DNA from 2 places in the Mesorhizobium sp. WSM4828 genome. Region 1 is predicted to be linked to the other one. Evidence: predicted binding sites of a transcription regulator. Region 1 holds the regulator's gene; the other holds the start of a gene.
The links. The regulator LexA, encoded in region 1, represses DNA repair genes until DNA is damaged. The targets are predictions, from matches to a motif close to TGTTCNNNNTGTGTTCNG.
Positions count from the first base shown of each region.

Region 2: the regulator LexA is predicted to act here: its motif matches at 2,163-2,180, upstream of AC0L2X_RS01530 (PA0069 family radical SAM protein).

Region 1 covers NZ_JBVVQK010000011.1:176,277-182,651, forward strand. Annotated here, with positions in the region: gene gltA (citrate synthase) at 1-37, opposite strand, end outside; gene gltX (glutamate--tRNA ligase) at 217-1,638, opposite strand; gene AC0L2X_RS15425 (ComEC/Rec2 family competence protein) at 1,735-4,200, shown strand; gene lexA (transcriptional repressor LexA) at 4,194-4,928, opposite strand; gene kynU (kynureninase) at 5,376-6,375, shown strand, end outside.
Region 2 covers NZ_JBVVQK010000001.1:293,832-300,206, reverse strand. Annotated here, with positions in the region: gene moaB (molybdenum cofactor biosynthesis protein B) at 1-409, shown strand, start outside; gene AC0L2X_RS01540 (phytanoyl-CoA dioxygenase family protein) at 441-1,415, opposite strand; gene AC0L2X_RS01535 (glycosyltransferase) at 1,600-2,103, opposite strand; gene AC0L2X_RS01530 (PA0069 family radical SAM protein) at 2,255-3,409, shown strand; gene AC0L2X_RS01525 (ribonuclease HII) at 3,576-4,271, shown strand; gene AC0L2X_RS01520 (F0F1 ATP synthase subunit B) at 4,475-4,966, opposite strand; gene AC0L2X_RS01515 (F0F1 ATP synthase subunit B) at 4,977-5,558, opposite strand; gene AC0L2X_RS01510 (F0F1 ATP synthase subunit C) at 5,640-5,864, opposite strand; gene AC0L2X_RS01505 (F0F1 ATP synthase subunit A) at 5,931-6,375, opposite strand, start outside.

The DNA.
Region 1 (6,375 bases):
TGCCGCCAAATTCCATTTTTGTCGCAGGTTCGGTCATAGCAAACTCCTTTTTGTTTCCTCAGGCCGGCAAAGGCAAAATATCTGAACCCAACACATCAAAAGCATCGGAATACGCACATTTGCGCCCGCAATTGTATCTGCGCGCCAGATTAGGCCAAGACCCAATGTTGCACTGCGAAACACACCTTTCAATGCCAATCTTCTTGGGCCAGTTTGCTAATCGATTTGATCAGCGATCCGCGCCAGGCTTTCCTCGTGGCCAAGCACGGCTAGCACATCAAAGACACCTGGCGAGGTACTTTTGCCGGTGAGCGCGGCGCGCAAAGGTTGGGCCACGGCGCCGAGTTTATGGCCGCCCGCCTGCGCATAGTCGCGGATCGCGGCTTCCGCTGAAGCGGCAGACCAATCCGAAACCGTGGCTAGTGCCGCATGAGCGCCCCGCAGGATCGCGCGCGCCTCACCGCTGAGCAGCGCCGCCGCCTTCTCGTCCACCGGCAGCGGCCGCTCGACGAACAGGAATGCAGCCCCTTCGAGAAGTTCGACCAGCGTCTTGGCGCGCTCCTTCAGGCCCGGCAAAGCGGCAAGCAGTTGCGCCCTGCGTCTGTCGTCGAGGCGCGCGGCAATTGCCGGGCCGCCTTCCAAATAGGGCAGAGTGGCGATAAAGATGTCGAGCAGCGCCGCGTCGTTCATCCGGCGCATATGCACGCCATTGAGCGCCTCGAGTTTGGCGAAGTCGAAACGGGCGGCGCCCTTGTTGACGTCGCCAATGTCGAACCATGCGATCATGTCGGCGATCGACATGATCTCATCATCGCCGTGGCTCCAGCCAAGCCTCGCCAGATAGTTGAGCAGCGCCTCCGGCAGGTAGCCCATGGCGCGATAGGCCTCGACGCCAAGCGCACCGTGCCGCTTCGACAGCTTGGCGCCGTCGGCACCGTGGATCAGCGGGATATGCGACATCGACGGCACCTCCCAGCCCATGGCCTGATAGATTACGGTCTGGCGTGCGGCGTTGGTCAAATGATCGTCGCCGCGGATGATGTGGGTGATGCCCATGTCGTGATCGTCGACGACGACGGCATGCATGTAGGTGGGATTGCCGTCCGAGCGCAGAATAATGAAATCGTCGAGATCCTTGTTGGGAAAACGCACATCGCCCTGGACGCGGTCATGCACCACCGTCTCGCCGTCTGTCGGCGCCTTGATGCGGATCGCCCCCTTGGCGCCGGGCGGCGCCTCCGACGGGTCGCGGTCGCGCCAGCGTCCGTCATAGCGGGGAGGCAGCCCCTTGGCCCGTGCGCTCTCGCGCATTGTTTCCAGCTCGGCAGGCGTCGCATAACAATAATAGGCCTTGCCCATGCGAACGAGCTCCTCGGCCACCTCGTGGTGGCGCGGAGCACGCTCGAACTGCGACACCGGCTCGCCGTCCCATGTCAGGCCAAGCCAGGAAAGCCCGTCGAGAATGGCCGCGGTTGCCGCATCGGTGGAGCGCTCGCGGTCGGTGTCCTCGATGCGCAGCAGCATCGTGCCGCCTGTGTGCTTGGCATACAGCCAGTTGAACAGCGCCGTGCGGGCGCCGCCAATGTGCAGATAGCCGGTGGGCGAGGGGGCAAAACGGGTGACGACCTTATCGGGCATGGAACTCTCAGGCGGGCGAAGGAAGTGGGTTTGCGGACTTTCGCGCGTCGCGCGTTCATGTAGCATAGGAGGTTGAGGGCGCAAGGGGCAGACCCGATGGCTGTGCGAGGCCGTGGTGCGGGCGAGGGCGAGGACGCTGGCAGCGGCGTCAGCGAACGCTTGCTGTTTGCCGCTCCCCTGCCTGTCCTGCCGGCGCCGGCATTGCTGCCCACTCCACGCTTCGATTCCCGGTCCTTGCCGACAGGTGAATCAACAACGGTTCCGGTGCCCACGGCCGAACCCATCGTGCGCCTGCCCAGGCGTTTGCGCCTCCCGTCACCGTCCCGCATCCGCAACAGCGTAACCTTGGCAGCCGGCCTGGAACTCGACCGTGGCGTCGCCTTCCTGCTGGTGCCGGTGTTCCTCGCATGCGGGGTGGTCGTATATTTCGCGCTGGCGGTGGAGCCGCCCTTTCCACAGCCGATCGCAATCGTGCTCCTCGCGGCCCTTTGTGCCGTCGTCTCGCGGTCATGGCCCAGGACGCGCCTGTGTTTCATGGTGGCGTTACTCTGCGCGCTTGGCGTACTTGCCGCCAAGTTCGAGACCTGGCGTGTCGGAACGCATATGCTCGGTTCCGAAATCTCGACGCGGCTGACGGGTCGCGTTGTATCGTACGAGCCCATGGCGAGCGGCCGCATCAGGCTGACGATCGATGTGATCTCAACCGCCAGGCCGACACTGCGCTACATGCCGGAACGGGTCCGCGTTTCGGCGATGAAGATACCGGCTGAGCTCACCGCCGGTTCCGAGATCACCGGCTATGTGCGGCTGCTGCCGCCGACCGGCCCGGTGCGGCCCGACAGCTATGATTTCTCCTTCGACAGCTATTTCGCCGGTATCGGCGGCAGCGGCTTTTTTCTCGGCAATCCGAAAGTCGTGCCGTCGGGCAGCATGCCGCTTGCCGCGCAGCTTTCTTCCGCGATCGAAGACGCGCGCGAATCCATCGCCGACCATATCCGCAGCCGCATCGGCGGCGCCGAGGGCGAGATTGCCGCTGCGCTGATCGTCGGCGTGCGCGCCGGCATTCCCGAGGAGATCAACGAAGCGATGCGGCGTACAGGCATCTATCACATCATCTCTATCTCGGGGCTGCATATGGCGTTGGTCGCCGGCACCATCATGGCGCTGCTACGCGGCGCCTTTGCGCTGTTTCCCGATTTCTCATCGCGACGGCCGGTCAAGAAATATGCCGCGGCCGCCGCGCTTTTTTCGATTGCGGCCTACCTCGTCTTTTCCGGCATTGTGGTAGCGGCCGAACGCAGCTTCATCATGCTGGCGGTGATGCTTATCGCCGTGCTGTTCGACCGGGCCGCGCTCACCATGCGCAACCTGGCGATCTCGGCCATCGCGGTCATCCTGGTGTCGCCGCACGAGGTGGTCGGTCCGAGTTTCCAGATGTCCTTCGCCGCGACGGCGGCCCTTGTCGGCGCCTATGCAGGCTGGTCCGATTACCGCGCCGGCAGGGCCGCCACGCCGCCGCTGCGGCGGTCGCCGCTACGCTTTGCCACGCGAAAGGTCCTGCTGGGCATGGGCGGCCTAGCGATGACCTCGATCATTGCAGGGAGCGCCACGGCGCTTTTCGCCATATGGCACTTCCAGCGCGTGGCGCCGCTCAGCCTGTTCGCCAATCTGGCCATCATGCCCATCGTCTCACTGGTCGTCATGCCCTTCGCCGTTCTCAGCGCGCTGGCGATGCCGTTCGGTGCGGATGGGCCGTTCCTCTATGTGATGGGCAAGGGGCTAACGGCGATGATCGCCCTGTCCGGGTGGATCTCCGAGCGCTCGCCGATCGATGCGGTCGGGCTGATTTCGCTGAGATCCGTCCTTCTGGTGACGATCGCCCTCGTCATTGCCAGCATGGCGACGACCTGGTTGCGGCTCGCGGCACTTCCTTTTGCGCTCGCCGGCTTGCTGACGACAACGCAGACGCGCGTACCCGATGTATTGATCTCGGAGGACGCACGGCTGGTCGCGCTGCCGATTGGGAGCGGTGAACTCGCGATCAACCGGGCACGCCCGAATGAGTTCACCATCGACAACTGGAAACGCGCGCTCACATCAGAGGCTATCGTCGCGCCGGAAACACCTGGAAAGAACGACCCGCAATTCGACATTGCCGATCCGGCCGAACTACCGCCGGGCATGCCGTTCATTTGCACGGACGGCCTCTGCCTTGCCAGGCATCCATCCGGCGCGATCATCGCGCAAGCCAAGGACCGCAATACTGCGCGGCCAGCCTGCGCCTTTGCCAGTTTGATCGTCATCGACGACGCCACCGCCCATAACCCCTGCTACTACGACCGGCTGGTCCTCGTCGTCACCAAACGGCAACTGGCGCGCGCGGGAAGTGCCGCCGTCTATTTCGATCCACAAGCGGCAACACGCGCCGAAATCCGTTTCGCAGTCGAAAAATCATACCGGCCCTGGCACGTGCAGCGGAAATTTTCACGCGCGGCGCGGGGCCTGCCGCCATACCGCAGGGCCGACAAACCCAAAGCCGGCGCCAAGGGCGGAGCTCAGTAGCGGCGGATCAGTCCGACGAGCTTGCCTTGCACCTTGACCCTGTCTGGTCCGAAGATGCGCGTCTCGTAGGCCGGATTGGCGGCTTCCAGGGCGATCGAAGCGCCCTTGCGGCGGAACCGCTTCAGCGTCGCTTCCTCCTCGTCGACCAGTGCCACCACGATCTCACCGGGGCTCGCCGTATCGGCATTGCGGATGATCACCGTGTCGCCGTCGAAAATGCCAGCCTCGATCATCGAATCGCCTTTGACCTCGAGCGCATAATGCTCGCCGCCCATGATCATATCCGGCGGCACCGAAATCGAATGCGTCTGGTGCTGGATGGCGTCGATCGGCACACCGGCGGCGATGCGGCCCATCACCGGGATCGAAACGGCGGCGACGACATCGTCGTCATTTCCGGCCGCAGGGACGCGCGACGATGTCGGCTTGCCTTGCCGCGGACCGCCTTGCCCAAGACTGCCCTGGATGACACTCGGCGAGAACTTGCGTGCCGCATTGAGGCCGGGGGCGATCGAGTCAGGCAGGCGCAGCACCTCCAGCGCACGGGCCCGGTTGGGCAAACGGCGAATGAAGCCGCGCTCCTCCAGTGCCGTAATAAGCCGGTGGATTCCCGATTTGGAAGCCAGGTCGAGCGCTTCCTTCATCTCGTCGAAGGAAGGCGGGATACCGCTTTCCTTCAATCTTTCGTGGATGAACATAAGCAGTTCGTGTTGTTTGCGTGTCAGCATAGCGACCCCCAACAGAATCAGAAAAACAAACCCAGAACAAACACTATCTGTTCCAGTTGTGTTCCGCAACTGTTTAAAGTTTAATGAATGCGTTAAGGCTCGGGAAACAAACGACGTCCCCTAACCGGGGTACCGCACTTTCACCGTCGCGAGCCTCATCGCCTTGATTCTGCTTTCGTTTGCGCCCTTCTGGCTTCCCGGAAGGCCACATTGGCATCGGCCGTCGGTCGGCAAATGGCACGGAAGTGAACCCTATCGAGTGTGCGGTTTGGTCAATGCACCGTGAACGAAACGAACTCAAAACGCCAACCTCGGGTTAGGTCCTGGTTTCCATCGCCTGGTCAGGCTGCTTCTCGCCGGTGGAGTCTTGCTGCGCGCAACCAGGTAATGGAAGAACAGTCGATGCGTGTCCGGCGTTGCGTTGGATCTTGGGGGAGCAGGCAAATCATGACAGGAATTCCCGATCTCGTGGCCGTAAAGGCGATGGATGCCGCGGATCCGCTGCGCGCGATGCGCGACCGCTTTGTGTTGCCGCAAGGAGTGATCTATCTCGACGGCAATTCGCTAGGAGCTGCTTCACGTGCCGCTTTCGATGAATTGCGCAAGGCCGCGACCGAAGAATGGTCGCATGATCTTATCCGCGCCTGGAACGTGGCCGGCTGGTTCAACATGCCGCTCGAACTCGGCGACCAGCTCGGGCGCCTGATTGGCGCCGCGGCCGGCCAGACGGTGGTCTGCGACACGACGTCGGTCAACATCTACAAGCTGCTGCACGCCGCCATGGCTATGCGACCGGAGCGGCAGGTCATCGTCGCCGAGGGCGATAGCTTTCCGACGGACCTCTACATGGCTGAGGGTGTGGTTTCGACGCGAAAAGATACGCTGCTGCGCCTCTCGGGGGTCGACGCGCCGAGCATCGAGGAGCTGATCGACGCACGCACCGCCGTGGTGCTGGTCAACCACGTCAACTACAAGTCGGGCGAACTGCGCGACATGCCGGCGCTGACGCGCAGGGCCCAGGAAGCCGGGGCGATGATCGTCTGGGATCTCTGCCACACCGCCGGTGCGATGCCAGTCGAGCTCGACAAGGCAAAAGCCGATTTTGCCGTTGGCTGCACTTACAAATATCTGAATGGCGGACCGGGCGCGCCTGCCTTCATCTATGCGGCTGAGCGGCATCTTGCCGACATCCAGCAGCCGCTCACCGGCTGGTGGGGCCATGCACGGCCCTTCGCCTTCGAGCCAGGCTATGCGGCCGGCACCGGCATCCGCCGGTTTCTGTGCGGCACCCAGCCGATCCTGTCGATGCGCACGCTGAAGGGCGCGCTCGACATCTGGAACGATGTCGACATGACGGCGGTGCGCAAGAAGAGCATTGCGCTGGCCGATCTGTTCATCGAGCTTGTCGAGGCAAAGTGCGGCACTTACGGGCTCACGCTCGAAAGCA
Region 2 (6,375 bases), on a different contig from region 1:
CCTGGCCGCCCGCGACATCGTCACCGACGATCGCGACAAGATCCGCGACAAGGTCCTGGGTTGGTCGAGGGACGAAGCGATCGATGTCGTCATCACCACCGGCGGCACCGGCTTCACCGGCCGCGACGTGACGCCGGAAGCGCTGGAACCTATCTTCGAAAAGCGCATGGACGGCTTTTCCGAAGTGTTCCACCGCATCTCCTACGACAAGATCGGCACTTCGACGATCCAGAGCCGGGCAACCGGCGGCGTCGTCAACGCCACCTTCGTCTTCGTGCTGCCGGGCTCGCCCGGCGCCTGCAAGGACGCATGGGACGGCATCTTGAAGCCGCAGCTCGACTACCGGCACATGCCCTGCAACTTCGTCGAGATCATGCCGCGCCTGGACGAACATTTGCGGCGCGGCTGAGGCGAGCCAAGGGGTCAGCCGGCTGATCCCTTCAGCGAATGACCGGCTCGCCGTGAAAACGCCGGCGCGACGGCGGCGAGACACCGAAGCCGACTTCCATCATCAGCCGCGGCGTGCGCGTCGGCACGGTGCCCATATGGAATCCGAACGGGTCTTCGACAAAGCCGAGGCCGGCCTGCCCGGTCAGCGTGACCGGGCTCTGCTCGCCATAGACGCCCAGCACCTCTTCCGCCGAATGGCCGACCAGAAGCGTCAGCTGGTGCTTCAGGATACGGCGGTTGTGGGAGCCGCGGACGTAGACATGCGGCCCGGTGTCGGCGTCGACCGGCACCAGGTAGAAAAAGAACTTCAGCATGCGCCAGTCGTCGAGGTCGAAATGGTATTTGCCGAGCGAGGCCATGTTCTTGTCGGCGTCCGAGACGCCACCGGTCGGAAAGCTCCACCAGACGCGGGTGGTGATCAGCTTGGCCTGGCTGCCGAGATAGTGCGCCGCGATATCGAGAAGCAGCGGATCGCGCTGCACGGCGACCGCAGCGTTGCAGTCGAGGACCCGCTCGAAATAATGGCCGCTGAGCAGCGGGCGGCCGAAATGCTTTTCGGCATCGGCGTGTTTTTCGGGGAGGAATTCCAGCCGGCGGTCGAAATTGCCGAAGCATGGCGTGCGCTCGGCGAAGCGGCCAATCTCCTCATGGATGGCGGCTGGCAGCATCAGGCCCGAATAGAGCCCCTCCGTCCTCAGCGCGCCGACGACGGCATCGCGATCGACGCCGGCGAACATCGTTTCACCGACATTGCGCGCCGGCCGAACGGGCTTTGCGCCGCGCCAGTGCAGCCGCCGCGCCGGCATGGTTCGCGCCAGCATGAACATCGGCAGCCATGCCGGATTCTCGCGAAGGTCGGACAGATAGGTCGGGATGCGGGCAGCGATGCGGCGCAGCGTACCGCCGTTGCGTGCGATCGCCTCGAGGCTTGCAGCGCCGGACTTGTCAGGGCTTGAAAGGGTCATCGGGGTCCTCAAAATATCGAGGGAACAGCATCGACGTTAGTCGTCGTCACCGCTCCGGCACACCCCAAACCCATTCGCCCGTGTCGCTGGGAATGGTAACTCCCGGGCAGATTTTGTGCAATGCACAATAAACGGCGACCCGCCGGAAAATTTGCTTGAGCCCCTGAACCGTCACGGTAAGCCGTCACTTCCGCGGAGCGACCCAGATCTCGGCCTGGAGCCTCCTGGTCGCCAGGCCGCGGGCGATCGCTTCGGCGCTGCGGGCGTTCTTCGACAGCGCCGCGGCCTGACGCTTGCTGATCACCAAGCCTTCGGCGAGAGCGCGATTTCCGGCAAAGACGCGCGACAGGAACGGCGCGCGGCTGCCGCGTGCCCGCGAAAACCGCGCCGCCATGGTTTGCCTTGCGGTATGGGCGACGACCTCATCGATCCAGCCCTCCCCCAGCCGCGCGCCCGGTTCCAGCAAAAGCAGCCAGTCACCCTTGGCCTGCCTGATGCCGGCGGCGATGCCGCCGCTGACATAGTGGCAGCCGGCGTGTTCGGCGACGCGGTGCGTCTGATCGGTCGAGCCGGTGTCGCAGACGAGAACGTCGCGCACCACGCCCTCGACGGCGCCACCGATCAGCGAGGCGAGCGTGCGGGCAAGGCCCTCCTCGTCATTCAGGGTTTCGATCAGGACGCTGAGCATGTCTAGCCGAATAGCGGAAAGCGGTGGGCAGCGCCAGTTTTTGCGGCGCACCGCGAGAAAGTTCTTGCTTTGTTCTCATCGATACGATAGGAATACATTCATGAGCAGAGCGATTCGACAGCGGGCGGACAGTCCCTGGGAAAGGGCCAAAATGGAACAGATCGTGCGTGCCGACATTGCCGCCTTCGGTGCCGGCAGGGCCGAGATGGCGAATGCGATGATCGAGCAGAGCGGCATGCGCGTCCGTCCGGAACGCAATCGCGGCAGGTCGGCGGGCATCAATCCGTCCGGCCGGTTCGAGCCGGTCAGCCGGCATGTGTTCGACGATGGCTGGAATTCGCTGGAGGAGCTGCCGCCGTTCAAGACCGAGGTACAGGTCGAGAAGCCGCGCACCATCATCACGCGCAACGAATCGCCCGACATCTCCTTCGACCGCTCGATCAATCCCTATCGCGGCTGCGAACATGGCTGCGTCTATTGTTTCGCGCGGCCGACGCACAGCTTCATGGGCCTGTCGCCGGGGCTGGATTTCGAATCGAAGCTGTTTGCCAAGCCGGATGCGGCGCGGCTGCTCGACAAGGAATTGTCCAGGGATAATTACCAGCCGCGCACCATCGCCATCGGCACCAACACCGACCCGTACCAGCCGATCGAGAAACAATACCGGATCATGCGCGAAATCCTCGAAGTGCTGGAGGCGCGCGGGCACCCGGTCGGCATCGTCACCAAGTCGGCGCTGGTGACACGTGACATCGACATTCTGTCACGCATGGCGGAACGCGGGCTGGCCAAGGTGGCATTGTCGGTGACGACGCTCGACCGCATGCTGGCGCGCACCATGGAGCCACGCGCGTCGACGCCGACCAAGCGGCTGGAGGCGATCAGGCAGCTTTCGGACGCCGGCATTCCGGCCTCGGTGATGGTCGCGCCGATCATCCCCGGACTGACCGACCCGGAAATGGAGCGCATCCTCGATTCGGCGCAGGCAGCGGGCGCGCGTGAAGCCGGCTATGTGCTGCTGCGCCTGCCGCTGGAGGTCGCGCCGATCTTCAAGGACTGGCTGCTGCGCCACTATCCCGACCGCTATCGCCACGTCATGTCGCTGATCCGTTCGATGCGCGACGGCAAGGACTACGATTCGGAATGGGGCAAGCGCATGAAAGGCTCCGGCCCGTATGCCTGGCAGATCGGCCGGCGCTTCGAGATCGCCGCCAAACGGCTCGGCCTCAATGCCGAGCGGCGCTCGCTCAGGACCGACCAGTTCGTCCCGGCTGCCAAGGCAACAGAGCAGCTGATGTTGCTGTGACAAAGCGTCTCGCGCCAGCCGCTCGAAGCGGCCGGCAACAGGCGAAAAATCCCGTCCGGCCTGTCCTGTCCCCGGGCTTGCAGACGGTAGCCCCTCCTGGTCCGGTGCCCCGCCCGACCCGGAGGGACTTGCGGAGAATCGGAGCCGATGCGAACCTCGCCGCACCATGGCTCGCCCGCGTTCCGATTCTCCGCTTCTCTTCGAAATCGTCGAGAGACCCGACTTCTCGTTCGAGACGAAGGCGATGGCCGAAGGCCTTTGGCCAGTGGCGGGGATGGACGAGGCCGGCCGTGGCCCGCTCGCCGGGCCGGTGGTGGCGGCAGCGGTGGTGCTCGATCCCGCCAACATCCCCGACGGCCTCGACGATTCCAAGCGGCTAACGCATTTGCAGCGCGAGGCGCTGTTCCTGAAAATCCTCGGCTCCGCACTCGCCGTATCGATGGCCTCGGTCAGCGCCGAAGGCATTGATGCCTCCAACATCCTCAAGGCCAGCCTGGAGGCGATGCGCCGTGCCGTGGCCGGCCTGTCGATCCGGCCGAAGCTGGCGCTGGCCGACGGCCGCGACGTGCCGCCCGGCCTGCCCTGCGAGGGCAAAGCCCTGATCAAGGGCGACCAGCGCTCGCAGTCGATCGCCGCAGCCTCGATCGTCGCCAAGGTGTTGCGCGACCGCATGATGTGCGGCTGCGGCAGCCATCATGCGCGTTACGGCTTCGAACTGCATATGGGCTACGCCACTGTGCGCCATCGGACGGCGATCGATCTGCACGGGCCAGTGGCACGGCTACACCGCGCCTCCTTCGCGCCGTTCCGGTTCGGCGGCACCGAGGTGGTTGAGGAGGAGGGCCTTTCGGGCCTGGATTGAGCGATCCGGCTGCTTGGATTGAGCGATTCGGCTAGCTGTAATCTCCCCCCTCGAGGGGGAGATGTCGCCGAAGGCGACAGAGGGGGTCGGTACGTCCTGGCGCGACGCTATTTGGCACGAAAGAGAAGGTTGGCGCTTCACGCGCGCCGACCCCCTCTGGCCTGCCGGCCATCTCCCCCTCAAGGGGGGAGATTACGCTCCGTTCAGTTCAGCTTCGACTTCAAATCCTGCAGCGAGGCGTTGAACAGGTCGGCGCCGGCCTTGGCGTCGATCTTGCCGGCCAGCAGCGCGCGCGCGGCTTCCACCGCGATGTCGACGGCGCTGGCGCGCACTTCGCCGATTGCTTCGCGCTCGGCCTGGCCGATCTTCTGCTCGGCCAAGGCGGTACGCCGGGCGACATAGTCCTCGGTCTTCTTGTGCGCCTCGGCGGCAAGCATATCGGCTTCGCGCTTGGCGGCGGCGACGATGGCCGCGGCCTCCTGCTCGGCTTCCTTACGCTTGCGCTGGTATTGACCGAGCAGTTGCTGGGCCTCTTCGCGCAACCGGCGCGCTTCCTCGAGCTCGGAGCTGATCTTGTCGGCCCGCGCATCGAGCGCCTTGGCGATCATGCCCGGCACCTTGATGTAGATGGCAATGCCGAGGAAGATTACGAGGGCAACGGTTGCCCAAAGCGTCGCGAGAGATGTGGCGTCCATGATGCGCTCCTCACCCGGCCACGGATTTGACCGCGGCCGCGATTTCGGCCTTGCTGGCCTTGCCGCCGACAAGCGCCTCGACGATGGCCGAAGCGGTGTCCTCGGCGATGGTGCCGACCTCCTTCATGGCATTGGCCTTGATGGAAGATATGCGTGCCTCGGCCTCGCCAAGTTTCTGGTCAAGCGCTGCCTCGATCGTCTTGCGGGCAGCTTCGGCTTCCGCCTTGGCCGCATCGTTGGCCTGCTGGCCGATCGCATTGGCCTTACCCTTGGCTTCCGCCAATTCCTGCTCATAGGCGGCAACGGCGGCATCGGCCTCGCTTTTCAGCCGGGCAGCATGATCGAGATCCTGCGTGATGCGGTCGTTGCGAACGTCGATGATGCCGCCGACGCGCGGCATCACTACCCGTTTCAAGAACAGATAGAACAGCCCGAAAGTGATTGCCAGCCACAGCAGCTGTGACGGGTACGTCGCCGGATTGAATGGCGGGAACGTGCCATGCGCCTCGGCAGGCACGCCGGTGGCGGCGTGCGTTTCGCCTTCCGTTGCGGCGGGCGCGGACTCTTGCGCAAAGGCAGATGTCACAAACATGGACTATCCCCGAAATTCAGACCCGCCGCAGGATCGCGGCCGGCCTGTTCAATTCTTCCCAATGTTCAGCCGAACAAGTATTCAGCCGAACAGGGCGAGAAGAGCGATGAGAAGCGAGAAAATACCAAGCGCTTCGGTCACGGCGAAGCCGAAAATCAGGCGGCCGAACTGGCCGTCGGCGGCCGACGGGTTGCGCAGCGCGCCCGCCAGATAGCTGCCGAAGATGTTGCCGAGGCCAATGCCCGCGCCGCCCATGCCGAGGCATGCGATGCCGGCGCCAATGTACTTTGCTGCTTCTGCGTCCATTTATTCAACTCCTTTGGATCTAAAATTCCGTTGCGATTCCATCCGGCGGCAATGCCGGAAACCTTGTCAGTGCCCGGGATGCAGGGCGTCGTTGAGATACATGCAGGTCAGCACGGCAAAGACGTAGGCCTGCAGGAACGCGACCAGCAGCTCCAGCGCAGTCAGCGCCACGGCCATCGCCAGCGGCAGAACCGAGCCCGCCACGCCGACCGCGCCGAGCGCGCTCAGGCTGACGACAAAGCCCGAGAACACTTTCAGCGTAATGTGACCGGCGAGCATGTTGGCGAACAGACGGACCGAGAGGCTGACCGGACGCGAGACGAAGGAAATCACCTCGATAAGCACCACCAGCGGCAGCAGGTAGACCGGCACGCCATGCGGGACGAACAGCTTCAGGAAGCCAAGGCCGTGCTTAGTGAAGCCGTAGACGACGACCGTTCCGATCACCAGCGCAGCGAGGCCGAAGGTGACGATGATGTGGCTGGTGACGGTGAAGAAATACGGAAACAGG